One region of the Streptomyces sp. NPDC093600 genome, then DNA from elsewhere that is predicted to be linked to it. Evidence: predicted binding sites of a transcription regulator. Region 1 holds the regulator's gene; the other holds the start of a gene.
What was found. Region 1 encodes HspR, which represses chaperone genes until heat shock. Its sites were predicted from a motif close to TTGAGNNNNNNNNNCTCAA; they were not measured.
Positions count from the first base shown of each region.

Region 2: the regulator HspR is predicted to act here: its motif matches at 3,732-3,750, upstream of lon (endopeptidase La).

Region 1 is NZ_JBIWIU010000009.1:44,998-59,301, reverse strand. It holds gene ACIRB4_RS22060 (hypothetical protein) at 186-410, opposite strand; gene ACIRB4_RS22055 (pyridoxal phosphate-dependent aminotransferase) at 511-1,683, shown strand; gene ACIRB4_RS22050 (glycosyltransferase family 39 protein) at 1,936-3,111, shown strand; gene ACIRB4_RS22045 (YbjN domain-containing protein) at 3,125-3,658, opposite strand; gene clpB (ATP-dependent chaperone ClpB) at 3,842-6,430, opposite strand; gene ACIRB4_RS22035 (pyridoxamine 5'-phosphate oxidase family protein) at 6,529-6,942, shown strand; gene ACIRB4_RS22030 ((2Fe-2S)-binding protein) at 7,100-7,417, opposite strand; gene ACIRB4_RS22025 (hypothetical protein) at 7,414-7,656, opposite strand; gene ACIRB4_RS22020 (helix-turn-helix transcriptional regulator) at 7,789-8,769, shown strand; gene ACIRB4_RS22015 (hypothetical protein) at 8,772-9,239, shown strand; gene ACIRB4_RS22010 (heat shock protein transcriptional repressor HspR) at 9,325-9,783, opposite strand; gene dnaJ (molecular chaperone DnaJ) at 9,788-10,972, opposite strand; gene grpE (nucleotide exchange factor GrpE) at 11,045-11,698, opposite strand; gene dnaK (molecular chaperone DnaK) at 11,698-13,542, opposite strand; gene ACIRB4_RS21990 (sugar transferase) at 13,760-14,304, shown strand, end outside.
Region 2 is NZ_JBIWIU010000001.1:1,005,435-1,019,738, forward strand. It holds gene ACIRB4_RS04895 (ATP-binding protein) at 134-1,222, opposite strand; gene ACIRB4_RS04900 (response regulator transcription factor) at 1,219-1,956, opposite strand; gene ACIRB4_RS04905 (spermidine synthase) at 2,016-2,681, opposite strand; gene ACIRB4_RS04910 (DUF6585 family protein) at 2,923-3,630, shown strand; gene lon (endopeptidase La) at 3,773-6,193, shown strand; gene ACIRB4_RS04920 (lysozyme) at 6,316-7,152, opposite strand; gene ACIRB4_RS04925 (MarR family winged helix-turn-helix transcriptional regulator) at 7,376-7,867, shown strand; gene ACIRB4_RS04930 (hypothetical protein) at 7,900-8,712, opposite strand; gene ACIRB4_RS04935 (nitrate- and nitrite sensing domain-containing protein) at 9,077-12,034, shown strand; gene ACIRB4_RS04940 (roadblock/LC7 domain-containing protein) at 12,031-12,513, shown strand; gene ACIRB4_RS04945 (DUF742 domain-containing protein) at 12,510-12,929, shown strand; gene ACIRB4_RS04950 (GTP-binding protein) at 12,910-13,620, shown strand; gene ACIRB4_RS04955 (styrene monooxygenase/indole monooxygenase family protein) at 13,665-14,304, shown strand, end outside.

The DNA of each region.
Region 1 (14,304 bases):
CTGTGGGAAGCTCACAGCGTTTTTACCCAACTTGCAGTGGTTTCCATCCCCTCGGGGGCCTCACGGTTCAACTGTTCAGTCGGAATCGCTCGCGCGCCTTCAACAAGAAGGTGCCCATGGGGCGTTGACCCCAAGGGCACCTCAAGCCTCGTCGGCATCGGGGATGCGTCGCGACCACCCCCGTGTCAGTTGCCGCCGCCGCAGCCGCCTCCGCCGCCACCTCCGCCGCCGCCCCCGCCGCAGCTGCTCCCGCCGCCACCGCCCCCGCACGACGAGCTGCCGCCGCAGGAGGAGCCGCCGCCCTCCCACCAGCTGTGCCGCCGCCCGCTCTGACTGCGCCGACTGCCACGACCAGCCAGCACGCCCAGCGCGACGACGAGGATCACGGCTCCGATCAGCAGTGCTGTCATCAGTTTCACCCCCGTGTGTTGTGTGGAGGGGAGATGCCCCACGCCATCCGCGCCCAAAGCGCACTTGAGGAAGTCCAGAGCTTCCACCCACGATGGCGGCATGACACGACCGCTGCTCAACCGCCGACTCGCCGAGTTCGGGACGACGATCTTCGCCGAGATGTCCGCGCTGGCCGTACGGACCGGGGCGATCAACCTCGGCCAGGGCTTTCCCGACACCGACGGCCCGGAGGAGATCCGCGAGGCCGCCGTACGGGCGCTGCGCGACGGACGCGGCAACCAGTACCCGCCGGGCCCCGGCGTCCCGGAGCTGCGCACGGCCGTCGCCGAGCACCAGCGCAGGCGGTACGGGCTGGAGTTCGACCCCGACACGGAGGTGTTGGTCACGGTGGGCGCGACGGAGGCGATCGCGGCCGCGCTGCTCGCCCTCGTGGAGCCGGGCGACGAGGTGATCGCTCTGGAGCCGTACTACGACTCGTACGCCGCCTGCATCGCGATGGCCGGCGGCACCCGCGTCCCGGTCACCCTCCGCCCGGCGGACGGCCGCTTCGTCCTCGATCTGGACGAGCTGCGGGCCGCCGTCACCGACCGGACCCGGCTGATCCTCCTCAACACCCCGCACAACCCCACCGGCACGGTCCTCACCCGCGCCGAACTCACCGCCGTCGCCGAACTGGCGATCGAGCGCGATCTGCTCGTGGTCACCGACGAGGTCTACGAACACCTGGTCTTCGACGGTGCCGAGCACCTGCCGATCGCGAGCCTCCCCGGCATGCGGGAGCGCACGGTCACCATCGGCTCGGCCGGCAAGACGTACTCCTTCACCGGCTGGAAGGTCGGCTGGGTCACCGCGAGCCCCGGCCTGACCACGGCGGTCCGCTCCGCCAAGCAGTACCTGACATACGTGGCCTCCGGCCCCTTCCAGTACGCGATCGCCGAGGCGCTGCGGCTGCCCGACACGTTCTTCGACGCCCTGCGCGCCGATCTCCTCGCCAAGCGGGACCTGCTGAGCGACGGGCTCGCCGGGGCCGGTTTCGCGGTCCACCGCCCGGCCGGCACCTACTTCGTCACCGCCGACATCCGTCCGCTCGGCGAGTCCGACGGCGTCGCCTTCTGCCGTGCCCTGCCCGAACGGGCGGGCGTGGTCGCCATCCCCAACGCGGTCTTCTACGACCACCGCGACGCGGGCGCCCCCTTCGTCCGCTTCGCGTTCTGCAAGCAGCGCCCCGTCCTGGAAGAGGCGGTCTCCCGGCTGAAGACACTGGCCGGCTGACCCGGGCGCCCAGGGACCCGGGCGCCCGGGCGACCCGAAGGACGCGGGGCACGCGGGGCGTCCGGCCCACCCGAAGCGCGCGGGGAGCCCGGCGTACATCGAGCCACCCGCAGCACGCGGGCCCCCACGGCGCCCGGGAATCTTTCACCCGGGTGGGCCCACCGCGCTCGCGCGCCCCCTCCGTGCCGTGAGGATCGTCAGGTAGACCGATTTGTCGGGCCGACCTGATTCCCGCGCGCACGGAGGTGCACCCTGTCCGCCGAGACTCTCGACCGCCCGGCGTCCGCCGCTGTCAGGGGGGTCCCCCGATGGCGGGCCTCCCTGCACCGGGCCGCCCCCGCGCTCGGCCTGTTCGCCGCCGCGCGGCTGACCGGGACGCTCGCTCTCGCGCTCTGGGCCTGGCACGTCGGACGCTCACCGCGCGCGCTGCTCGCGACGTCCTGGGACTCCGACTGGTACATCCGGATCGCCGCCCACGGATACGGCCGCACCCTCCACTGGCCCAACGGCATGGTCCAGTCCGACCTGGCGTTCTTCCCGCTCTACCCGGCGCTCGTCCGGGCCGTCACCACCGTCCTCCCGGTCACCGGAGGCACCGCCGGCCTGCTCCTGTCGTGGCTCGCGGCCGGCGCCGCCGCCTGGGGCGTCTACCTGGTCGGCGAACGGCTGTACGGGCGCCCCACCGCGGTCGTCCTGGTGCTGCTCTGGGGGCTGCTGCCGCACTCGGTGGTGCTGACGATGGCGTACACCGAACCGCTGATGACCGCCTTCGCCGCGTGGTCGCTCTACGCGCTGCTCACCCACCGCTGGCTCTGGGCGGGCACGCTCGCGGCTCTGGCCGGCCTGTCCCGGCCGAACGGGATCGCCGTCGCGGCGGCCGTCCTCGCCACGGTCGCCTGCGAGCTGTGGAGGCGGCGCGGCGGGGTGGGCGGGCGGATGTGGGCGGCCGCGGCGCTGGCTCCGGCCGGATGGCTCTCGTACCTGCTGTGGGTCGGTGCCCGCCGCGGTGATCCGCTCGGCGGCTACTTCGCCGTCCAGGACGGCTGGTCCTCACGGTTCGACCTGGGGGCCGGCGCGCTGCTCTTCGTACGGGGCATGCTGAAGGGGCCGACGCAGTTCGGCTTCGCGATGGCGTTGGTGATCACGGCGGCCGGCGTGCTGCTCTTCGCGCTGCTCGCGCTGGTGGAGCGCCCGCCGCTGTGCGTCCTGGTCTACACGGGCGTGCTGGTCCTCATCGCCGTCGGCGGGTCCGGCTTCTTCGAGTCCAAGCCGCGCTTCCTGCTCCCCGCCTTCCCGCTGCTGCTGCCGCTGGCGCTCGCACTGACGAGAGCCCGGCCGAGAGCCGCGATCGTGGTGATCACGGCCCTGGCCGGGCTCTCGTTCGGCTATGGCGCGTATCTGCTGCTCTTCGCGCACATGGCGCTGTGAGTCCGGGCGCGTCCTACTCGGGCGCGCCGGGCTCCTTGTCCTCGGGGGACTCCAGGCCGAACTGCTCCACGAGCCACTTGTCGAACTCGATCGACGCGCGGACCCAGCTGACGGTCGAGGACACGAAGTGCTCCAGGGCGACGCCGGTGCCGATCAGCATCTGCGCCTCGCCGATGAGCCGGAGGGTGGCGGAGCCGTCCTCCTCCTCGTGCAGGTGGGTGTAGACCTTGGGCCACAGGGTGCGGCGGTTCCAGTCGTCGATCGCGTCGAGGACTTTGGCGCGGTCGTCCGCCGAGTGCGGACGGTCGTAGAAGGTCCGTACGGAGAAGACCTTCTGCTCGTCGTCGCCGCGGAACATGAAGTACGTACGGAATTCCTCCCACGGCGCCGCGAGGTCACCCTCGTCGTCGACGACGTACTTCAGCTCCATCTGGTCGAGAAGCTGCTTGACCAGGTCCTGATCAGGGACGACGGGGCCCGCCGGTCCTGCGGCCTGAGGCTGGGGCTGGCCCCCGAAATTCGGAATCGAGGACGGGTCGATGCTCACCGTGAATATCCCTTCGTACGGTTGCGGCCATCCTCTCCCATGCCGGGCGGTACGGCGCAAGCCCGACCGCGCCGGATCGGGCGAGATCCGCTGCGGGCGGACAGGATCTCGCGCGCCTGGAGTACGGCGACGAGGGCGGGGGCACCCCCTCGTCGCCGTCCAGCGCCTGCCGGGCCCGCGCCGTCAGGCCGTGGCCGCGCCCACGATCAGGCCGTCCTCGACACGGTCCACCCGGACCGTGTCGCCGTCCTGGACCTCGCCCGCCAGGATCTCCTTCGCGAGCCGGTCTCCGATCGCCGTCTGGATCAGACGGCGCAGCGGGCGGGCGCCGTAGGCCGGGTCGTTGCCCTCCTCCGCCAGCCAGTCCAGCGCCGCGTCGGTGACGTCGAGCGTGAGCCGGCGGTCGGCCAGGCGCTTGGCGAGCCGGTCGACCTGGAGGCGTGCGATCCGGCGCAGCTCGGTCTTGTCGAGCGCCGAGAAGACCACCAGGTCGTCGAGCCGGTTGAGGAACTCCGGCTTGAACGAGGCCCTCACCACCTCCAGGACCTGCTGCCGCTTCTGCTCCTGGGAGGTCAGCGGGTCCATCAGGAAGTGGCTGCCGAGGTTGGACGTCAGGATCAGGATGGTGTTGCGGAAGTCCACCGTCCGCCCCTGGCCGTCGGTGAGGCGGCCGTCGTCGAGGACCTGGAGCAGGATGTCGAAGACCTCCGGGTGCGCCTTCTCGACCTCGTCGAGCAGGACGACGCTGTACGGCCGGCGGCGCACCGCCTCGGTGAGCTGGCCGCCCTCCTCGTAGCCGACGTAGCCGGGAGGCGCGCCGACCAGCCGGGCGACGCTGTGCTTCTCGCCGTACTCCGACATGTCGATGCGGACCATGGCCCGCTCGTCGTCGAAGAGGAAGTCCGCGAGCGCCTTCGCCAGCTCCGTCTTGCCGACACCGGTCGGGCCGAGGAAGAGGAAGGAGCCGGTGGGCCGGTCGGGGTCGGCGATGCCGGCCCGGGTGCGGCGCACGGCGTCGGAGACGGCCTGGACGGCCTCGGACTGGCCGATCAGCCGCCGTCCCAGCTCGTCCTCCATGCGCAGCAGCTTGCGCGTCTCGCCCTCCAGGAGGCGGCCGGCGGGGATGCCGGTCCAGGAGCCGACGACGTCCGCGATGTCGTCCGGGCCGACCTCGTCCTTGACCATGGTGTCCTTGGCGGCCTCCTGCTCGGCCTCGCTGGCCTCCTCCAGCTCCCGCTCAAGGGCGGGGATCTCGCCGTACAGCAGCTTGGAGGCGGTGCCGAAGTCGCCGTCGCGCTGGGCGCGTTCGGCCTGGCCGCGCAGTTCGTCGAGCTTCTCCTTCAGCTCACCGACGCGGTTGAGGCCCTGCTTCTCCTTCTCCCAGCGGGCGGTGAGGCCGCGCAGCTCCTCCTCCTTGTCGGCGAGGTCGCGGCGCAGCTTCTCCAGCCGCTGCACGGAGGAGGGGTCGCTCTCGTTCTTCAGCGCCAGCTCCTCCATGCGCAGCCGGTCCACGGCGCGCTGGAGCTCGTCGATCTCGACGGGCGAGGAGTCGATCTCCATCCGGAGCCGGGAGGCGGCCTCGTCGACGAGGTCGATGGCCTTGTCGGGCAGGAAGCGGGAGGTGATGTAGCGGTCGGAGAGGGTGGCGGCCGCGACGAGCGCGGAGTCGGCGATCTGGACCTTGTGGTGGGCCTCGTACCGGCCCTTGAGGCCGCGCAGGATCGCGATGGTGTCCTCGACGCTCGGCTCGGCGACCAGGACCTGCTGGAAGCGGCGTTCCAGGGCGGGGTCCTTCTCGATCCGCTCGCGGTACTCGTCGAGGGTCGTCGCGCCGACCATGCGCAGCTCGCCGCGGGCCAGCATCGGCTTGAGCATGTTGCCCGCGTCCATGGCGGAGTCGCCGCCGGCGCCCGCGCCGACGACGGTGTGCAGCTCGTCGATGAAGGTGATGATCTGGCCGTCGCTCTCCTTGATCTCGGAGAGGACGGTCTTCAGGCGCTCCTCGAACTCGCCGCGGTACTTGGCGCCGGCGACCATCGCGCCGAGGTCGAGGGCGACCAGGCGCTTGTTCTTCAGGGACTCGGGGACGTCGCCCTTGACGATCCGCTGGGCGAGGCCCTCGACGACGGCGGTCTTGCCGACGCCGGGCTCACCGATGAGGACGGGGTTGTTCTTGGTGCGGCGGGAGAGCACCTGGACGACGCGCCGGATCTCCTGGTCGCGCCCGATGACGGGGTCGAGCTTGCCGTCCCGCGCGGCCGCCGTGAAGTCCGTACCGAACTTCTCCAGTGCCTTGTACTGACCCTCCGGGTCGGGTGTGGTCACCCGGCGTCCTCCCCTGATCTTCTGGAACGCGTCGAGCAGGCTCTTCGCACTCGCCCCCTGCTGGGCGAGGACGTCGCCCGCCTGTCCGCCCTTCGCCGCGATCCCGATGAGCAGGTGCTCGGTGGACAGATAGTCGTCCCCGAGCTCCTTGGCGCGCTCGGCGGCATCGGCGATGACGGCGAGCAGCTCACGGTTGGGCTGCGGCGGCGCGACCGTGGAGCCGGTCACGCTGGGCTGGGCGGCGAGCAGCCGCTCCGCACCGGACCGTACAGCGGCCTGGTCGGCCTCGACGGCGGCGAGCAGGTCGATGATGTTCTCGTTCTCCTGGCCCGCGAGCAGCGCGAGGAGCAGATGCGCGGGGGTCAGATCGGCGTGCCCGGCGGCCACGGCACGGCTGGTGGCCGCGTTGAGGGCGTCACGGCTCCTGTTGGTCAGTTCGGCGTCCACGTGCGGTCTCTCCTCCTGTCAAGGCGCTGTCGCTCGCGTATGACCCGTCCAGCGTACACAAAGTTGAGTCCATTCCGCTCAAGGGTAGGGTTCGCGACATGGCGACCGACCCGAGGAACCCCAGCGACTCGTACCTCAGCTTCTGGCGCGAGCACCACATGTGCACCCTGACGACGCCCCGCCCGGACGGCACCCCGCACGTGGTGGCGGTGGGCGTGACGTACGACCCGGAGGGCGGGGAGAACGGGCTGGCGCGGGTGATCACCAACAAGCACAGCCACAAGGTCGCCAACGTCCTGGCGGCGGGCCCGGAGGGGGCGCGGGTCGCGGTCTGCCAGGTGGACAGGAAGCGCTGGGCGACCCTGGAGGGCGTGGCCCGGATCCGTACGGAGGCGGAGGCCGTCGCGGACGCGGTCGAGCGCTACGCCGCCCGCTACGGCCGCACTCCCTCCCCGAACCCGGACCGGGTGGTCATCGAGATCGCGCTGACCCGCGCGATGGGCCGCGCGTAGCGGTCGCGCGGGGCGGGTGGGGGCGTGCGGTCGGCGCCGTGAGGGACATGCGCGGGATGTGTGCGCACAGCACAGCGGCGCCATCGCGTTTCAGGTCCGCGATGGCGCCGCTGTGTGGGGGTAGTACCTGAGCGATCTACAACGACGGGGGAACCGCTCAGGCACTGCGGGGGGTGGCGGTGATGGTTTCGGACTCGACCAGCTGATGGTCGCGCTGATCGAGATTGACGAAAATCATGCCGTACCGGATGGCACAGCGGACGGGCTGCGGGGCGCCACGAGGCCGCCGCAGACACCGGTAGGCGCGGATGTCCTCGTCCTCACCTCGCGTGATGATGATCGGCTCACCGAAGAGGGTGACCATCAACGAATCGCCACTGTGCGGCACAGCCGTGACGAGGTCGATGAAATGCCACCCGGAGCGGTACGCCGTCGCCATCTCGCGACGGAAGCGAGAGTCGTCGGGAACGTTCATGCGCCCACGGAGGACCAGCCGGGGTCGTTCACCGCGGCCGGCGCCACGTGCCAGCCCGGGTCGCCCAGGGCAGTGGTCACGAGCGCCGGCTCGGAGTGCCAGCCCGGGTCGGCAGGAGCGACCTGCGTGTTCGCCCGCTCCGAGTGCCAACCGGGATCCTCGCCCGCCCCCAGCGCTCCCACTGTGGCAGCCGCGATGAAGGCGACTCCGGCCACCGCGCGTATGAGCTTCTTCATCATCACCGAGCAACCTCACTTGAAGGCAACGTCTCTTTCCGACCCCCGCGACTAAGACGATGGCTTACTCTCTCCTCTTCCACCACCAAACCCATGCATCATGTTCCTGAGATGCAGGAGCCTGGGGGTGTACGAATGCAGAAACAACCGGACGAAACCGGTCACCCTCATTCGCATGCGGAACTGTGCAAGGCAGGCGCGGACCTGTACGCGAGCGCCTTGCGCACAGGACGAATACCCCGGTCAGAGGCGGCGGAGACGCCCTGCCTCCTCGATCTCTCGCTCCTCCACCCGGATCCGGACGACGCCCAGTGGCTCCGACCGGTGCCGCCCTCCTCGGCGCTGGCCCAGCTGCTGCAGCCGATCGAGCGGGACATCCTGGAGCGCCGGCGGCTCACGGTCGCGCTTTCCGACGCGTTCGAGCCATTCATGGCGATCAGCGCCCAGGAGCAGCCCGCCACCCACGCCATCACGGTGCTCGAAGGCATCGGCAGGATCAACGCGACCCTGGACCGCGTGGTCGCCAACTGCAGCCAGGAGCTGCTGACCGTCCAGCCCGGCGGCGGACGCCCCGCCCACGCCCTGAGCGAGGCGCTCAAGCGGGTCTCACCGCTGCTCGGACGCGGTATCCGGATGCGGACGCTCTATCAGCACACGGCGCGCCACACCGAACTCACCCTCGCCTACCTCGAACACGTCGGACCGGAGGTCCAGGTCCGCACCCTCGAGGAGATCATCGACCGGCTCATCATCGTCGACCGGGAGGTCGCCTTCATCCCGGCCCGCAGCGACCGCCAGGTGGCCCTGGAGCTGCGCCACCCCGGTCTCGTCGCCTACCTCGTCGGCGTCTTCGACCAGTTCTGGCAGCTGGCCGTGCCGATCAAGGAGGAGATCCCCTACGACCTCAAGACCGACGACATCAGCGGAGTTCAGCGCTCCATCGCCAAACTCCTCGTCGCGGGCCACGTCGACGAGGCCATCGCCCGCCGCCTGGGCATGAACGTCCGGACCTGCCGCGCCCACATCGCCAAGCTCGCCGCCGCCCTCGGCAGCGGCAGCCGCGCCCAACTCGGCTATCTCATCGCCAGGTCCGGCATCCTGGAGCAGGAAAACTGAACTTGTACGTCCAGATCGATCTCGACGGCACCACCGGAACCCTGCGCGTGACCGGTCCCCACCTGCCGACCGTGGAGCTCGTCCGCGCGCCCGGCACCCCGGTGAACCGGCTCGTCCCCATCGGGACCCGCCGCCGCGCCGCCCTCACCCTCACCGTCGACGGGCGCCCCGCCCGCATCCGGCCCGCCGGGGGGCGTCTGCTGCGGTGGTCGTACCGGGTCGACGTCCGGGTCGACGGGACCCGGTACCGGCTCGTGCCCAGCGGGTACGACGAGAGCCGGCTGACCCGCGACGGCCGGAAGATCGGCACTCTGCTGTGCTCCGGCAGCGGCCGGGTCATCGACGACTGGAAGCCCGGCGCGACCCCCCGCGACCGGGCCGTCGGCACAGCCCTGGCCGCCGCGTTCGGGACCGGCGCCTCACCCTGGTGGGAGACGGTCGGGGGCATCGTCGGCGAGCTCCTCCCATAGCCCGGGCGAGCCGGGTGATCCGGGCAACGGCGAGGCCCCCTCCGCGGGAAGCGGAGGGGGCCTCGTCACGTACGGGAACCGCCGGCTACTCGACGCCGGGCCGCTTGGGGCGCCAGACCACCAGGGCGCTCGCCTGCTGCACATCCGTGTACGGCACCAGGTCGCGCCGGTACGAGGCGTGCACCTGGGCCTCGCGCTGACGCAGCGTCGCCGCCGCGCCCTCGACCGCCGCCGACAGCTCGGCGACCCGGGCCTGCAGCGCCGCGACCTGGTTCTCCAGCTCGATGATGCGCTTGATGCCCGCCAGGTTGATGCCCTCGTCCTGCGACAACTGCTGGACGGTGCGCAGCAGTTCGATGTCACGGGCCGAATAGCGCCGGCCACGCCCGGCCGTGCGGTCCGGGGAGACCAGACCGAGACGGTCGTACTGGCGCAGGGTCTGCGGGTGCAGACCCGAGAGCTGTGCCGCCACCGAGATGACGTACACCGGCGTCTCGTCGGTCAGTTCGTACGGGTTGCGGCTGCGCCCCGATCGGCTGTCCATCGCGTCAAGCTCCCTTCGCGGCCTGGAAGAGCTCTGCCCTGGGGTCCTCGCCCGCCGTCGCCTCGCGGTACGTCTCGAGGGCTTCGCGGGCCTTGTCGTCCAGTTCCCTGGGCACCGCGACCTCCACCGTCACCAGCAGATCGCCGCGCGTGCCGTCCTTGCGGACCGCGCCCTTGCCACGGGCGCGCATGGTACGGCCGTTGGGCGTACCGGCGGGCAGCTTCAGCGTCACCGCCGGGCCGCCCAGGGTCGGCACCTTGATCTCGCCGCCGAGCGCCGCCTCGTCGAAGCTGACGGGCACGGTGACGGTGAGGTTGTCGTCCTTGCGGCCGAAGACCGGGTGGGCGTCGACGTGGACGACGACATAGAGGTCGCCGGCCGGGCCGCCGCGCTCGCCCGGGGTGCCCTTGCCGCGCAGCCGGATCCGCTGGCCGTCGGAGACCCCGGCCGGGATGCGGACCTGCATGGTGCGGGAGGACTTGGCCCGGCCGCTGCCCTTGCAGACGTCGCAGGGGTTCTCGGCGATCAGACCGCGCCCCTTGCAGTCCACGCACGGGTCGGTGAGCGAGAAGGAACCACTGCCGCCGCGCGAGACCTGGCCGGTGCCGACACAGGTCGGGCAGACGCGGGGCGTGCCGTTCTTGTCGCCGGTGCCCGAACAGGCCTTGCACGGCTGCTGCGAGGACATCCGGAGGGGAACGGTGGCGCCCTCGATGGCCTCGGTGAAGCTGAGCGTCACCTCGGACTCGATGTCCTGGCCGCGCCGCGGCTGCGTCCGCGTGCCCGCGCCGCCCGCGCCCCGGTTGAACAGTCCGCCGAAGACGTCCCCGAGACCGCCGCCGAACCCGCCGGCGCCGGGACCGCCGGGGCCCTGGGCGCCGCCGAAGAGGTCACCCAGGTCGAAGTTGAACGTGCCGCCCGCGCCGCCGGGTCCGGCCCGGAAGCCGCCGTTCCCGAAGAGCGCGCGGGCGTCGTCGTACTCCTTGCGCTTCTTGGGGTCGCCGAGGACGTCGTTCGCCTCGGAGATCTCCTTGAAGCGCTCCTCCGCCTTGGTGTCACCCTTGTTGGCGTCCGGGTGGTTCTCACGGGCGAGCTTGCGGTACGCCTTCTTGATCTCGGCGTCCGTGGCGTCCTTGGGGACGCCGAGGACCTTGTAGTAGTCCTTCTCGACGAAGTCCTTCGTGCTCATCGGCGTCCCTCCTCCCGGACGATCATCGCGCCGGCCCGCGGGGCACGCGCCCCGGTCCTCGGTCGGACCAGGTCACGCACTCTCCTCGGGCCCACCGCTCTCCTCGTCGGCCGTCTTCTCTTCCTTCGCGGCCGGCGTCGCCCCGGGCTGGGGCTCGGCCACCGCCACGCGCGCGGGCCTGATGGTCCGCTCGCCGATTCGGTACCCCGGCTGCAGGATCGCCACGCAGGTCGTCTCGGTGACGTCCGGCGCGTACGAGTGCATCAGGGCCTCGTGGATCGTCGGGTCGAAGGGCTCGCCCTCCTTGCCGAACTGCTGCAGACCCATCTTGGCGACGACGGTCTCCAGCGACTCGGCCACCGACTTGAACCCGCCCACGAGTTCGCCGTGGTCCCGGGCCCTGCCGACGTCGTCGAGCACGGGCAGGAGCTCGGCCAGGAGGTTCGCGACGGCGATCTCCTTGACCGTGACCCGGTCCCGCTCCACACGGCGGCGGTAGTTCTGGTACTCGGCCTGGAGCCGCTGGAGATCCGCGGTGCGCTCGGCGAGCGCGCTGCGGGCCTGGTCCAGCTGGGCCGTCAGACCGGCCGTCTGGCTTACGTCCCCGGCCGGGGCCGCCGAGCCCTCCTCCTGGGAGGGGGCCTCGGCGGCTTCGGCGGCGTCGTCAGAGGCGGCGCCGGAGGGGACGTCGGGCTTCTCCTCGAAGCCCGGGGTCTCCTCCGTCATCAGGCAGCGCCACCCTTCGGCTTCTCGTCGTCGACGATCTCGGCGTCGACGACATCGTCATCGGCCTTGGCCTCGGCGTGCGGGGCCTCGCCACCGGCGGCCTGGGCCGCCTGCGCGTCGGCGTACATCGCCTGGCCGAGCTTCTGGGAGACGGCCGCGACCTTCTCCGTGGCCGTACGGATCTCCGCGGTGTCGTCGCCCTTGAGCTTCTCCTTCAGCTCGGCGACGGCGGTCTCGACCTCGGTCTTGACCTCCCCGGGGACCTTGTCCTCGTTGTCCTTGAGGAACTTCTCCGTCTGGTAGACGAGCTGCTCGCCCTGGTTGCGGGTCTCGGCGGCCTCGCGACGGCGGTGGTCCTCGTCGGCGTACTGCTCGGCCTCCTGGCGCATCCGGTCGACCTCGTCCTTCGGCAGCGAGGAGCCGCCGGTGACGGTCATCTTCTGCTCCTTGCCCGTGCCCAGGTCCTTCGCGGTCACGTGCATGATGCCGTTGGCGTCGATGTCGAAGGCGACCTCGATCTGCGGGACCCCGCGCGGGGCCGGCGGCAGACCGGTCAGCTCGAACATGCCGAGCTTCTTGTTGTACGCCGCGATCTCGCGCTCGCCCTGGTAGACCTGGATCTGCACCGACGGCTGGTTGTCCTCGGCCGTCGTGAAGATCTCGGACCGCTTGGTCGGGATCGTGGTGTTGCGCTCGATCAGCTTGGTCATGATGCCGCCCTTGGTCTCGATACCGAGGGACAGCGGGGTCACGTCGAGGAGCAGGACGTCCTTGACCTCACCCTTCAGCACACCGGCCTGCAGGGCGGCGCCGATGGCGACGACCTCGTCCGGGTTCACACCCTTGTTGGCCTCCTGGCCACCCGTCAGCTCCTTGACGAGCTCGGCGACGGCCGGCATACGGGTGGAGCCACCGACGAGAACGACGTGGTCGATCTCGGAGAGCTGGATGCCCGCGTCCTTGATGACGTTGTGGAACGGCGTCTTGCAGCGCTCCAGCAGGTCGGCGGTGAGCTGCTGGAACTGAGCCCGGGTGAGCTTCTCCTCCAGGTGCAGCGGACCCTCGGCGGAGGCGGTGATGTACGGCAGGTTGATCGACGTCTCGGTGGAGGACGACAGCTCGATCTTCGCCTTCTCCGCGGCCTCGCGGAGACGCTGGAGAGCCATCTTGTCCTTGGCGAGGTCGACGCCGTGGCCGTTCTGGAACTGCTTCACCAGGTAGTCGACGACCCGCTGGTCCCAGTCGTCACCACCGAGGTGGTTGTCACCGTTGGTGGCCTTCACCTCGACGACGCCGTCACCGATCTCCAGGAGCGACACGTCGAAGGTGCCGCCACCGAGGTCGAAGACGAGGATCGTCTGGTCGTCCTTGTCCAGGCCGTAGGCCAGGGCGGCCGCGGTCGGCTCGTTGACGATGCGCAGGACGTTGAGGCCCGCGATCTCACCGGCCTCCTTGGTGGCCTGGCGCTCGGAGTCGTTGAAGTACGCCGGAACGGTGATGACCGCGTCGACGACCTTCTCGCCCAGGTACGCCTCGGCGTCACGCTTCAGCTTCTGCAGGATGAAGGCGCTCATCTGCTGCGGGTTGAAGCTCTTGCCGTCGATGTCGATCTTCCAGTCGGTGCCCATGTGGCGCTTGACCGACCGGATGGTCCTGTCGACGTTGGTGACCGCCTGACGCTTGGCCACCTCGCCGACGAGCACCTCGCCGTTCTTGGCGAAGGCGACGACGGACGGCGTGGTCCTGGCACCTTCGGCGTTGGTGATGACGGTGGGCTCGCCGCCTTCAAGAACGCTGACGACGGAGTTAGTCGTGCCCAGGTCGATGCCGACCGCACGTGCCATTTCGATTCCTCCAGCTGGCCTGACTTGAGTGGAACTGACTCAAGGATGCACGACGGCCCTCACCGCGTCAACAGACATGAGTGGGGTCGACTCAACTCTTCAGTCCGAGGCTCACTCACACAAGGGCTCCGGGCGCGTCGATCCCCCTGATCGGACGCCCCTCCGTGAGAGAGTCCGATACCTCACGAATATCCCACGAAAGGGTGTGGTGGGGGCAATGACGGCCAAGCGCGGACTCGACCTCCTGGGCGGACTGACCCTGCTCCTCACCCTCTCCCCCCTGCTCCTGGCCGTCGCCCTCCTGATCACCCTGGACCGGCGACGGCGACGGGCCGGGCCGGAGGGGCCGCCGCGGGGAGGCCGACCGGACCGGCCGGCGGGAGGCCGTGGGGACCGGCCGGAGGGGCCGCTGCGGCGCCGGACCATGGCGGGCCGGGACGGGAAGCCCTTCCGGATACTGACCTTCCGCACCCCGGGCCCGCTCGCCGCGCTGCCGCTGCTGCTCCATGTCGTACGGGGGGAGATGTCCCTGGTGGGCCCGTGCCCCCTCGTGCCGGACCACCGGGAGTGCCTGGGCGAGGCCCGGCGCCGGCTCTCCGTACGCCCGGGGATCACCGGGCTGTGGCAGATCAGCGGCCGCTCCGAGCTGCCGTGGGAGGAGCGCGAGCTGCTCGACCTCCACTATGTGGACCATCACTGGCTGGGGATGGATCTGGCCATCCTGGCGCGTACGCTTCCAGCAGTCCGCAGACGTCGCGCGGC
Region 2 (14,304 bases), on a different contig from region 1:
CAAGCGTGGTTCTGCCCTCTCCCGGGTACGGGAGACGGGGGTTGCGACCCCCGGGGGCTCGCATCCCTGACCATGTCCTGACCACGTCCTGATCACCTAAACGCAGAACGTGTGCTTCCGGTTCGACCCTACGTCAATCCCGTGCCGGAAAGCTGCCCGGAAGGGTGACCTGGATCCGGCAGCCACGTGATGATTCGGCCACTCCGATCTCCCCGCCGTGCAGATCCACCGCCCAGCGGGCGATCGCCAGGCCGAGACCCGTACCGCCGTCGCTCCCCGGACCCGACTGGGCCGGCACCGATCCGCGGTTGAACCGCTCGAAGACCGTGTGCCGCAGCGCCTCCGGAATGCCCGGCCCCTCGTCCTCGACCTCCAGTGCCAGCGAGTCCGGCCACGGACCGCGCCGGGCCCGTACGGTCACCCGGCCGTGCGCGGGCGAGTGCTTCACCGCGTTGTCGATGAGGTTGGCCATCACCTGGTGCAGCCGCTCCGCGTCCGCGTGCGCCGTCAGCTCGGGCGGCGACACGTCGAGGTGCAGATGGACGTCCGTACGGTTGTGCAGTCCGGAGCTGGAGGTGAGGCCGCGCTGCGAGGCGGCCAGGTTGGCCTCCCGGAGCACCCCCGACAGATACGGCCACACCTCGAAGCGGCGTGTCCTCAGCGCGACGACACCGTTGTCGAGACGTGACAGGTCGAGCAGCGTCTCCACCAGGCGGCCGAGCCGCTCGGTCTGCTTCAGCGCCGTCCGCATCGTCTCCGGATCGGCCTCGGAGACGCCGTCGACGACGTTCTCGAGGACGGCCCGCAGCGCGGCGATGGGGGTGCGCAGCTCGTGCGAGACATTCGCCACCAGCTCCTTGCGGTGCCGGTCGACGGCCTCCAGGTCGTCCGCCATCCGGTTGATCGTCGAGGCGAGGTCGCCCAGCTCGTCACGGCGGCCCGCACCGCGCACCCGCCGGCTGAAGTCGCCCCGCGAGATCGACCCGGCCACCGTGTTCATGTCGTCCAGCGGCGCCGTCAGGGACTGCGCCACGAACTGCGTGATCAGCAGCGTCGCGATCATCGCGAAGATCGTGATGTAGCGGAACTCGGTGGAGGTCCGGATGGCCACCAGGGCGAGACAGGAGGTCAGCAGGACCGCGCCGACGACCAGAGCGCCCAGCTTGGTCTTGATCGAGATCGATATCCGGCGCCCGGTGCGACCCTCCCGTCGCCGGCTCACGGCGCCGGTGTCTCCAGCGCGTATCCGACGCCGTGGACGGTACGGATCCGCTCCGCGCCGATCTTCCGGCGCAGCGCCTTGATGTGGCTGTCCACGGTCCGGGTGCCCGAGGCGTCCGCCCAGTCCCACACCTCGGCGAGCAGCTGCTCACGGGAGAGGACCGCCCGCGGGGTGTTCGCCAGGCAGACCAGCAGGTCGAACTCGGTCGGGGTCAGGTGCACGTCCTCGCTCCGCACCCGGACCCGGCGCTGCGCGTGGTCGATCTCCAGCTCGCCGAGCCGCAGGATCCCGCTGCGCGGGGTCACCGCCGCCATCGCGGCCCGCTCGACCCGGCGCAGCAGGACGTGCACCCGGGCGGCCAGCTCGCGCATGGAGAACGGTTTGGTCATGTAGTCGTCGGCGCCGACGCCGAGCCCCACCAGCATGTCGGTCTCGTCGTCGCGCGCGGTGAGCATCAGGACCGGGACCGGGCGCTGCGCCTGGACCCGGCGGCAGACCTCCAGGCCGTCGAAGCCCGGCAGCATCACATCCAGCACCATCAGATCCGGCTGCCACGCCTCGGCCGCGTCGACCGCGGCCGGGCCGTCGGTCGCCGTCTGGACGAGGAAACCCTCCGCCCGCAGTCGCGCGGAGATCGCATCCACGATCGTCGTGTCGTCCTCGACGACCAGCACCCGCCGCTGCGCGCCCGGAGTGGCCGCCGCACCGTGGTGAGTGGTGTGTGTCTGCTCCATTGCCCTGCCTCGCGTAGCTGATGTCGCTCAGCAGCGTAGAGGCAGCGACGGCGTCCCGGCTACGCAGGCCGGATGCCGAGGTGCACCACGTCAGGGACGCCCCGGGCAACGGGGATCTCTTCCGTCCGTACCCCGCTGAATCCGGCATTCCGCAAGGAGTCTTCGAAATCGGCGGAGGGCCGCGCGGACCACACGGCGAGGACTCCGCCGGGGTTCAGACGCCGGGCGCAGGCCGCCAACCCCTCGGCGGAGTACAGGTTTTCGTTGTCGTCGGTGACGGTCCAGTCGGGCCCGTTGTCGATGTCGAGGCAGAGCGCGTCGTAGCGGTCGGGGGAGGTACGGACGTACTCCAGGAGATCCGTGTGCAGGATCACGCTCCGCGGATCGGCGAGCGCCTCGCCGGAGAGGGCGGCCAGCGGGCCTGCCCGGTGCCAGTCGATGATGGCCTGTTCCCGCTCGACGACCGCGATCCGCGCCCAGCGGGGGTCCGCCGCGGCGTGCGCGAGGGAGAAGCCGACACCCAGGCCGCCGATCAGGACGGAGGCGCCGTGGCGCCCGCCGAGCGCGTCCATCGCCGCGTCGATCAGCAGCCGTTCGGAGCGTCCGTCGGAGGTGTCCATCAGGAAGGTGCCGTTGGCGATGATCTCGAAGTGCTCGCCGCGCCGGCGCAGCACGACTTCGCCGTACGGTCCCTCGCGGCGGTCGAGGGTGACGGGGCTCGGCATGGTCACTCGCTCCGATCTCGGGCTCATCGGGTCGTCGGGTCGTCCGGGGCGTCCGGTCATCCGGGTCATCCTCCCGGGGCGGGCGCCTTGGGGACAAACCCGTTACGGCGCCCACGGCCGGCCGGGGCCGTGCGGCCGGTGCTCGGGGACTCCGACTCGCCGCAACTGCGCAACCCTTACCGGCGAGTTGGGCGCCTGTTCTACCGTGGGATCTCCGTCGTCCGTCAAGGGGGATCGCCACATGGCAAAGGACGAGATCGAGCACATCCGCAAGGAGCGGCCGCCCGCGCCCATCGCCGCCCTCGCCGCCCGAAGCGGCCTGGACGACTGGATCGACACGTTCGCGACGAAGCAGGGCTTCGCGTGGAGGAAGTGGCGGGACTGGCGGCTCCACTTCTTCAAGGGCGGTCTGATCGTCACGGCACCGGACGGCTATACGGCCGCGTACGACTACGGGACCGTGCGCGTCGTGCAGTACCGCAGAACCATCAACGGCGGCGCCGCGGAAGCCTGCTCGACGCTGATCGACCCGGCGGGCAGCGCCCTGAACATAGGGTTCGGCAGACCCCCCTTGCTCAAGTCCGAGAAGACGGCTCTCGGCATCACCTCATGGGTGAACGGCGCCGGGTTCCTCTACCCGTACCTCTGGGGCGACCACATCCAGGAGTGCGTCACCCGCGCCCAGCTGGCCGGGACGCTCACGCGCATCCAGCAGGGCGAGAGGGTGGGCTTCGGCCCCTACACGGTCGATCGGCAGGGCGTCTCGGACAAGAAGTACTCGGTCCCCTGGTCGGACCTCACCGAACTCGACGTGCACACCGGGACCCTGATGTTCAACGGCTCCCGGAGGAGGTCGACGGCCCCGCAGATGTCGAAGGTCTACCTGGTCCCGAACCTCGACCTCCTGATGGCGGTGTGCCGTCATCTGAGCCCCCACCTGAAGGGCTGACGCCTCCACCGCGGAGCACGTGACGGTGTAGGGCACCGAGTGGCAGGAAGTGATCGCTGAGAGCGAACACGGTGCGGGGAACAATCATGGGCTCACAAGCATTGAGTCGGCATAGCTCAACTTGACTGCCGAAGGGGAGATCATGACTGCCGACACCGCCGAGTCGACGGAGTACTCGACGCTCACCCTGCCCGTGCTGCCGCTCGACGACGAGGTCGTGCTGCCGGGGATGGTGGTGCCGCTCGACCTGTCCGACAACGACGTACGCGCCGCGGTGGAAGCCGCCCAGGCCGCCGCGCGCCCCGGGACCGGCAAGCCGAGGGTGCTGCTCGTCCCCCGGGTCGACGGGACGTACGCCGGGACAGGCGTCCTCGGCACCGTGGAGCAGGTCGGCCGGCTCTCCGACGGCGACCCCGGCGCGCTCATCCGGGGTCGCGACCGGGTGAAGATCGGCGCGGGGACGACCGGGCCCGGCGCCGCCCTCTGGGTGGAGGGCAGCATCGTCGAGGAGACCGTGCCCGACCCGCTGCCCGGCGCCGTGACCGAGCTGGTCAAGGAGTACAAGGCCCTCGCCACCAGCTGGCTGAAGAAGCGCGGCGCCTGGCAGGTCGTGGACCGCGTCCAGCAGATCGACGGGGTCTCCGCGCTCGCCGACAACTCCGGCTACTCGCCCTTCCTCACCGTCGAACAGAAGGTCGAGCTCCTGGAGACGGCCGACCCGGTCGCCCGCCTCAGGCTCGCCACCGCGCAGCTGCGCGACCACCTGGCCGAGCAGGAGGTCGCCGAGACCATCGCCAAGGACGTCCAGGAGGGCGTGGACAAGCAGCAGCGCGAGTTCCTGCTCCGGCGCCAGCTCGAAGCCGTACGCAAGGAGCTGCGGGAGCTCAACGGCGAGTCCGAGGGTGACGAGTCCGACGACTACCGCGCGCGCGTGGAGGCCGCCGACCTGCCGGAGAAGGTCCGCGAGGCGGCCCTCAAGGAGGTCGAGAAGCTGGAGCGGTCCAGCGACCAGTCCCCGGAGGGCTCCTGGATCCGCACCTGGCTCGACACCGTCCTCGAACTGCCGTGGAACGAACGCACCGAGGACCGGTACGACATCCAGGGCGCGAAGGGCGTCCTCGACGCTGAGCACGCGGGCCTGGAGGACGTGAAGGAGCGGATCACCGAGTACCTGGCGGTGCGCAAGCGGCGCGCCGAGCGGGGCCTCGGCGTGGTCGGCGGCCGCCGGGGCGGCGCCGTGCTCGCGCTCGTCGGACCGCCCGGTGTCGGCAAGACCTCCCTCGGCGAGTCCGTCGCGCACGCGATGGGACGGAAGTTCGTCCGTGTCGCGCTCGGCGGCGTACGGGACGAGGCGGAGATCCGGGGCCACCGCCGTACGTACGTGGGTGCCCTGCCCGGCCGGATCGTACGGGCGATCAAGGAGGCCGGGTCCATGAACCCGGTGGTCCTGCTCGACGAGATCGACAAGGTCGGCTCGGACTTCCGCGGCGACCCGGCCGCGGCCCTGCTCGAAGTCCTCGACCCGGCGCAGAACCACACCTTCCGGGACCACTACCTGGAGGTCGAACTCGACCTGTCCGACGTCGTCTTCCTGGCGACGGCGAACGTCCTGGAGGCCATTCCGGAGGCGCTGCTCGACCGGATGGAGCTGGTGCGGCTCGACGGCTACACGGAGGACGAGAAGATCGTCATCGCCCGTGACCACCTGCTGCCGAGGCAGCTGGAGCGAGCCGGCCTGGAGCCGGGCGAGGTCGTCCTGGAGGAGGCGTCGCTGCGGAAGCTGGCGGGGGAGTACACGCGGGAGGCCGGCGTCCGCACCCTGGAGCGCTCGATCGCGCGGGTGCTGCGGAAGGTAGCGGCGCAGCACGAACTGGGCGACCGGGAGCTGCCGTTCACGATCACCCCGGACGACCTGCGGGACCTGATCGGGCGCCCGCACCACGTGCCGGAGTCGGCGCAGGACCCGGCGGAGCGGCGCACCGCCGTCCCCGGCGTCGCGACCGGCCTCGCGGTCACGGGCGCGGGCGGCGACGTGCTCTTCGTGGAGGCGTCGCTCGCCGACCCGGAGACGGGCGCGGCGGGACTGACCCTGACCGGCCAGCTGGGCGACGTGATGAAGGAGTCCGCGCAGATCGCGCTCTCCTTCCTGCGCTCGCACGGCGCGGAGCTGGAGCTGCCGGTCACCGGTCTGAAGGACCGCGGCGTGCACATCCACTTCCCGGCGGGCGCGGTCCCGAAGGACGGCCCGAGCGCGGGCATCACCATGACGACCGCGCTGGCTTCGCTGCTCTCGGGTCGCCTGGTCCGTACGGACGTGGCGATGACCGGTGAGGTGTCGCTGACGGGACGGGTCCTGCCGATCGGCGGGGTGAAGCAGAAGCTCCTCGCCGCGCACCGGGCGGGCATCACGACGGTCGTGATCCCCAAGCGCAACGAGGCCGACCTGGACGACGTCCCGGCCGAGATCCTCGACAAGCTGGAGGTCCACCCGGTCACCGACGTCCGCCAGGTCCTGGAGATCGCCCTGTCCCCGGCGGAGGTCCCGGTCGGCGTGGCGGCGTGACGGCCGGACGGCGTACGGCCCCCCGGGTGTGCCGCGCACCCGGGGGGCCGTCGGACGGACGGTGACCGTCGGACGGACGGTGACCGTCGAACAGGCGGAGGACCCGTCGGACGGGCGCAAGCTCAGCCGTTGGCCAGGGCCTGGACGCGGGAGAGGTCGCCGTTGAAGTGGTTGTGGTCGCCGACCGTCGGGCCGGTCGAGGTGTACTGCCACATCGTGTAGTACGGCCAGCCGGCCGGGAGTTCGCCCACCGTGGAGGCGTACCGGGCGATCCACAGCGGGTTGGTCGAACCGAAGCCGCTGTAGTTGCCGGTGCACTGCTTCCACCAGCTGGTCGCCGTGTAGATCAACGGGTCACGGCCCGTCCGGTACTTGTACCGGTTCACGAAGTCGCGGATCCAGGCGACCATCCCGGACTGCGTCTTGCCGTAGCAGGTCGCGCCGTACGGGTTCCACTCCATGTCCAGTGCGCCGGGCAGCGTCTTGCCGTCCCGGGACCAGCCGCCGCCGTTGTTCACGAAGTAGTCGGCCTGCGCCGCGCCCGTCGTCGTGTCGGGGGTGGCGAAGTGGTAGGCGCCGCGGATCATGCCCACGTTGTACGAGCCGTTGTACTGCTGCGCGAAGTAGGGGTTCTTGTAGTAGGTGCCTTCCGTCGCCTTGACGTAGGCCCACCTCACCCCGCTGTTCCACAGGGTCGACCAGGCCACGTTGCCCTGGTGGCTGGAGACGTCCACGCCCTCGGTCTGGGTCGCCTGGATCGAGATGCCGCCGGGCTTTCCGCCCTGGCCGTCGTGCTCGGGCACCCCCATGCCCATCCAGGCGGAACCGCGGGCCGGGACCTGCCGGGCGCCGGGGTCGTCGGCGGCGGTCGCCGTGCCGGAGAGGGTGACGGGCAGGAGGAGGGCCAGGGCCGCGAGCGCGACGCCGGCGAGGGTCTTTCCGGATCTGTGCACGGGCATTGCGTGCCTCCGAAAGGCTCGGTGGGAGAGCGAGGTCGGCATGTCCTGGTGTGAACATGTCAGCGAAGACGCCGGGGCAGACGCTACGCACGTAGACCTGTGCGGCGGAAGGGGGCCTGGGTGCTGCCGTTGGTCTACTCCTGCGAAATACTGGTGGAGCTGCGGCGATGGACCGCGGTGAAAGAAAGTTTCAGCGGCCGGAAAGCGCGCGAGGGGTGCTGACGTGCACGGAAGCGGTACGGGGAGTGAAGGCGACCCCACGACGCCGACCACGCGAAGTGGTGTGGACCAGGAAGTCCTGGCCCTGGAACGGGAACTGGCGGTCTTTCTGCGCCGCGCCCGCGCCCAGTCCGGCGAGATGGCCCGCGAGGTCCACCCCGAACTGGAGCCCGCCGCGTACGGACTTTTCGTCCGCCTCGACGACGCGGGGCCGCAGCGCGCCACGGACCTCGCCGGCTACTTCGGCGTCGGCAAGGCCACCATGAGCCGCCAGCTGCGCGCCCTGGAAGACCTCGGCCTCGTCGCCCGCGACCCCGACCCGGCCGACGGGCGCGCCTCGCTCGTGCGGCTCACGGAGGAGGGGCAGGGCCGCTTCCGGCGCGTACGGGACGCGCGGCGCGGGCGGTACGTCCGCAAGCTCGCCGACTGGGACCGCGGCGAGGTCGCCGAACTGGCCCGGCTGCTGCACCAGCTGAACACCCGCGCGGAGAGCTGAGGCGCACGGGGCGGCACCTTCACGCTGGTGAGCTAGAGCTCCGCGTAGACCGCCGTCGCGTCGTCGTGGCGCTTCCAGCGGCGCAGGCGGCCCGCCGTGTCCAGAGCCTTCGGCCCTCGGGCGACCCGATCGCCGCGCGCCTCCAGGGCCCGCACGCGGCGCAGCAGCCCGTGCGCGCCCTCGTTCCGCAGCACCCCGAAGCAGTCCGCCCAGTCGCCCTCCCCGAACAGCTCCACCCAGCGCCCCGCGCCGTCCGTCAGCGCCGCCAGGGCCCGTACCGACGTACGGGCCGTCGTGCCGGTCACCGCGTGCTCCGCCACCGCCGGGTCGGCCGCGGCCGTGAAGAAGCCGCCCTTCTGGTTGCGCAGCAGGTCCGTCGCCTCCACCGAGCGCAGGGTCTCCGGCGACACGTGGTCCAGCCGGGCGTCGAGAACCGCCCGTACCGCCCCGTCCGGCGCCTCCAGGAGCAGGACGGCGTCGGACAGCACCAGGTGCTCCACCCGCTCCTCGTCCCAGCGGGCCATCGCGACCGTCGCCTGCGGAGTGCGTACGTGAGAAAGGTCACAGCTCTCGCGGTGGGCGTCCGCGGTGCGCCTGATTGCCAGCGACAGGATCTCGGGCAGCGTCATCTCGCGCAGGGAACTGGACAGTTCGGTCAAAGCTCCGCCGAGCCGCGCGGTGAACCAGGGGACGCCGTGCACACATCCGTCGTCCCCGGCGGGCGGTGTGACCCCGTCGAGCACCACCACCGTCCCGCCCGCACCGGAGGCGGGCAGAGCTGCGGCTGCCCAGTCCTCGTTGGGGCGTTCGGAGGTGCCGGGGAGGGTGGCCGCTTCGGTACGCATGATCCCCAGTCTGCCCCCGCCCGCATCACTCCTTCACAACCCCTCCAGACGGCCGGATATGGCCTGTACCAAGCCCTGCGAGGTGGGGACGGAAGACGGAATGGAGTCCTCCGAGAAGCTGCGGGCGGGCATCTTGCCAAAGCCCACGCGGAAGATCCAACCGGCACCGCTCGGAGGCCCGCACCCGCCTGTCGCGGAAGTTGTTCGCCAACTCAGGAGTGTTGTTCACTCGTTCGGGTGGCGGAGCGGCCGATGCGCGTCCCCTTCCCAGAAGCGCTGGAATGGTCGGAAGCCGTACCAGGGGTGGGGGCGCTCTTTCATGTGACCGGTCGTCACCTCTGCTTCATGGGTGGACGAGTCGAGAATGCGAGCACCGGTGCAGAAGAAGCGGCCTCGGAGCAACAACGGCACGCGGAGCCAGAGCCCCGGTGACCCGTTGACCACGGGCGACGCCACGGGCCCCGGCACCGCAGACACCCCCGGAGCACCCGGAGTACCCGGCGGAGAGAGCACCGCCGGAGCCCCCGTACACGCGGACGTCCCCGGCACCGCCAGCACTCCCGCCGCGCCGCCCGCCCGCCGCTCCCGGCGGGTCCGCAACCGTCTGATGGCCGGTGTCGCCCTCGTCGGCGTCACCGTCCTCGCCGCCGGCGCACCCGTGATCCTCACCGCCTCCGGCGAACTGGCCGACTCCCAGCGCCTGGTCACCCTCGCCGAACTGGACCGCCAGGCCGTCACCCTCGCCCACTCCCTCGCCGACGAGCGCGACGAGGTCGTCGCCTACATCGCCGCGGGCCGGGACGAGCAGACCGGCGACAGCGAGGACAGGCGCCAGATCACCAACGCCCGCTCCAGCCGCGTCGACCGCCAGATCGACGAGATCCGCCCCGCCGCCCCCACCGAGCTGCGCCGCGACCTCGCCGGCCTGCCCTCCCTCCGCCGCACCGCCCTCACCGGCGAGGGCACGGCCCTGGAGGCCCACAAGGCGTACTCGGACGTCATCGCCAAGCTCCACGCCCTCGCCGAGGAGCTCGCCGAGAAGACACCCGCCCGCGCCGCCCAGGCCACCCGGGCCCCCGCCGCCCTCGGCCGCGCCGTCGAACAGGCCTCCGCCGGCCGCGGCCTGCTCCTGGCCGCCCTCGCCGTCCCCCAGCCCGAGTCCACCGGCACGTACTACGACCCCGTCACCGGTACGTACGTCACCGCCGACGCCGACGGCGGGGAGGAGGCGGCCCGTACGCGGGACGCCCTGACCGCCGCCGCCCAGCAGGCCCGGGTCCGCGAACTCGGCGCCCTCGCCGACTTCGACCAGGCCGCCACCGCCGAGGGCCGCGACTCCCTCGCCGCCACCGTCACCGGCCCGGACGTCAAGAGCGCCGAGCGCTATCTGACCCGGCTGACCGACCAGCCCCAGCTGAGCAAGTCCGAGCGGAAGACCGACCCGGAGAAGCTGGAGGCCGCGCTCTCCGCCCGCATCGAGCAGATGCGGGGCGTCGAGTCCGCCCTGGCCACCCAGCAGGTGGAGCGGTTCGCCCAGCTCCGCGACGACGACGTCACCGCGCTGGAGGTACGCATCGCGTTCCTCGGCGGCTGCCTCCTCGTGGCCATCGGCATCTCCACCTATGTCGCCCGCAGCCTGACCCACCCCCTGGCGGCGGTACGCATCGGAGCGGCCCGCCTCGCGGCCTCCCCGGAGACCGAGGAGCCGGTCCGCTTCACCGGCCGCAACGACGAGTTCGCCCAGGTCGTACGGTCCCTCAACACGCTCCACGGCAAGCTGGCGGCCCTCGCCGTCCGCACCGAGCGGCTCGACGGCGAGCGCGCCGACCTGGCCGGCGCCCGCGACGCCCTCGCCACCGAGCTCGCCGCGCAGCGCGAGGAGCTCCAGGGCCACACCGCCCGGCTCACCGCCGAGCTCGAACGGCTCAGGAACAGCGTCCACCACACCTTCGTCAACCTCTCCCTGCGCAGCCTGGGCCTGGTGGAACGCCAGCTCGGCGTCATCGAGAAGCTGGAGGAGCGGGAGCAGGACCCGGAGCGGCTCGCCACCCTCTTCAAGCTCGACCACATGGCCACCGTCATGCGCCGGCACAGCGAGAACCTGCTGGTCCTCGCCGGCCACGAGCACGTCCACGGCCACCCGGGCCCGGTCCCGCTCGTCGACGTGGTGCGCGCGGCCGTCAGCGAGATCGAGCGGTACGAGCGGGTCACCATCCAGTCGCTTCCGCCGCACGCCCAGGTGGCCGGGTTCGCCGCGGACGACCTGAGCCACCTGGTCGCCGAACTCCTGGAGAACGCGACCGCCTTCTCGCCGCCCGACGCCCAGGTCCAGCTCTCCGGCTGGCTCCTGGAGTCCGGCGAGGTGATGCTCTCCGTCCAGGACGAGGGCATCGGCATGACCGAGTCCCGGCTCGCGGAGCTCAACGCACGCCTCGCCGAGGCCGACCCGGCCGGCGCCGAGGGGGAGGGGCTCGGCATCCGGGTCACCGCCCTGCTCGCCGCACGGCACGGGGTACGCGTGGAGCTGCGGGAGCAGAAGCAGGGCGGCATCGCGGCCGTCGTCGTCCTGCCGCTGCCGCTGCTTCCGACGACCCCGCCGGCCACCGCCACGCCGACCGTGCCCGTCGGGGGCGCAGCCCCTGCCCTGAGCCTTCCCGGCTCGGTCGCCGAAGCGAACTCCAACACGCTGCCGTCCCGCACCCGCGACCCGCTCGTCGAGGCGGCGGAACAGGCCATCGCGGCGGCGGACGAGACCCCCGCCGAGGAGCGGGACCCGGAGCGCGGGGCGGAGAACCCGGAGCGCGAGGCGGAGGAGGCCCCCTCCGAGGCCGGGGAGACCCCCGCCGAGACGACCCTCCACGTCCGTCTCCCCGCCCCGCCGACCGAGCCGGACACGCACGAGCGCGCCGCGGAGGAACCGCCGCACGCGGACGCCCAGGCGGAGACTCATGCGGACGCCGAGGCCGAGCCGCACACGGACGCCCAGGCCGAACCCCACGCGGACTCGCAGCCGGCGCCCGACGAGCGCCCCGAGGTCGACGACCACCCGGCGCCCGACGACCACCCGGAGGCCCAGCCGGTGACCGACAAGGGCCTGCCCAAGCGCACGCCCCGGATAGTCCGCCCGGCCGACGGCCCGACCGCCCCCCGCAAGGGCGGTGTGGACGCCGAAGCCCTGCGCCGCAGGCTCGGAGGGTTCCACCGGGGCGCCCAGGAGGGCCGCCGGGACGTGGAGGCGGAGATCGAGGCCGTGGAGACCACACGTACCGAGGCACGTACCGAGGAGAAGACGGGGGACACAGTCGAGGAGGCACGCAGTTGACTGCGACCGGAACATTCGGACTGAGCACGGAAGCCCGTAACCTGCACTGGCTGCTGGGCAACCTCGTCGAGGAGGTGCCAGGCGTCCGCTCCGTCGCCGTGGTGTCCTCCGACGGGCTGCTCCTGCTGTCCTCCGACCCCGCCCAGAGCGGCACACCGGAGGAGGACCACCGCCCCACCGGCCCCCGGGGCTCCAGCGCCGATCTGGCGACCATCGTGTCGGGCATCGGCAGCCTCACCATCGGTGCGGCCCGGCTGATGGACGGCGGCGGGGTCAAGCAGACGATGGTGGCCATGGAGGAGGGCAGCGTCTTCGTGATGTCGATCAGCGACGGCTCGCTGCTCGGCGTCCATGCCACGCCCGACTGCGACATGAGCGTCGTCGCCTATCACATGGCGCTCTTCGTCGGCCGCGCCGGACACGTACTCACCCCCGAACTCCGCAGCGAGCTGCGCAAATCGATGGAGAGCACCCAGTGACGTCCGCCTCCCACGCCCACTCCGCCAGGCTGCCGGTCCGCGGGGACGGCCGCCGCCCGGCGCGCGTGCGCCCGTACTCGCTCACCGGCGGCCGCACCCGCTTCGGCCACGTCCTGCTCGTCGAGACCTTCGTGGCCGCGCTCGACGCGCCGCCCGTGCGCAAGGTGATCACGGACGGCGGGCCCGGCGCCCGCGGCCTCATGCCGGAGATGCGGGCGATCGTCGAGATCTGCCGCCGGATGCGTACCGTCGCCGAGATCTCGGCGCTCCTGAAGATGCCGTTGGGTGTCGTCCGAGTGCTGCTCAGCGACTTGGCCGACCAGGGAAAGATCCGTGTGTACGGGACCGGTCACGCCACCGGCCAGCCCGACCGCGCGCTCCTCGAAAGGGTGCTGAGTGGACTCCGTCGCCTCTGACGTCTCCGCCGTCTCCGAGTCTCCGGTCCTCTCCGGAATCCCCCCGCAGCCCGATCCCGAGCCGCGGACCGAGGCCGAGGCCGAGGTCGCGGGGGATCCGCTGGCCGAGGACGGCGCCCAGGACTGGCAGCTGGACCACACCCGGGCCCCGATCGCGACCAAGGTCGTGGTCGCGGGCGGCTTCGGCGTCGGCAAGACCACCTTCGTCCGCGCGGTCTCGGAGATCACCCCGCTCCAGACCGAGGCACTGATGACGCAGGCCAGCGAGGAGACCGACGATCTCTCCGCGACGCCCGACAAGCTCACCACGACCGTGGCGATGGACTTCGGCCGGATCACGCTCGACAAGGACCTGGTCCTCTACGTCTTCGGTACGCCGGGACAGCAGCGCTTCTGGTTCATGTGGGACGACCTCGTGCGCGGCGCGATCGGCGCGATCGTGCTCGCCGACACCCGCAGGCTCACCGACTGCTTCCCCGCGCTCGACTACTTCGAGAGCTGCGGGCTGCCGTACATCGTCGCCGTCAACCACTTCGAGGGCACCGAGCGGTTCGAGGCCGAGGACGTCCGGGAGGCCCTGACGGTGCCACCGCACGTACCGGTCGTGATCATGGACGCGCGCAAGCGGTACAGCGTGATCGAGTCCCTGCTCGCGATGGTCGCGCACGCCCTCGAGGCGACTCCCGAGTAACGGCCACCCCCGCACCAAGCTGATCATTCGTTAGGAACCCCGCCATGCGGAAGATACTCATCGTCGGGGCCGGCCAGTCCGGTCTCCAGCTCGCCCTCGGACTGCAGTCGCAGGGGTACGAGGTCACCCTCATGTCCAACCGCACGGCGGACGAGATCCGGACCGGCCGGGTCATGTCCACCCAGTGCATGTTCCACACCGCCCTGCAGCACGAGCGCGACCTCGGGATCAACTTCTGGGAGTCCCAGGCCCCGCAGATCAAGGGCCTCGGCGTCTCCGTCGCCGCCCCCGACAGCTCCCGCGCCATCGACTGGGTGGGCATGCTCGACGGCTACGCCCAGTCCGTCGACCAGCGCGTGAAGATGGCCGGCTGGATGGAGACCTTCGCCCAGCGCGGCGGCCAGCTCGTCATCCACGGCGCCGCCGTCTCCGACCTGGACTACTTCTCCCGTTCGTACGACCTGGTCCTGGTCTCGGCCGGCAAGGGCGAGCTGGTCTCCATGTTCGGCCGCGACGCCGCCCGCTCCCCGTACAGCGAGCCGCAGCGGGCACTGGCCGTCGCGTACGTCCACGGTCTCGGCCCGCGCCCCGAGCACCCCGACTTCGACGCCGTCCGCTGCAACCTGGTCCCCGGCGTCGGCGAGCTCTTCGTCATGCCCACCCTGACGAACTCCGGCCGCGCCG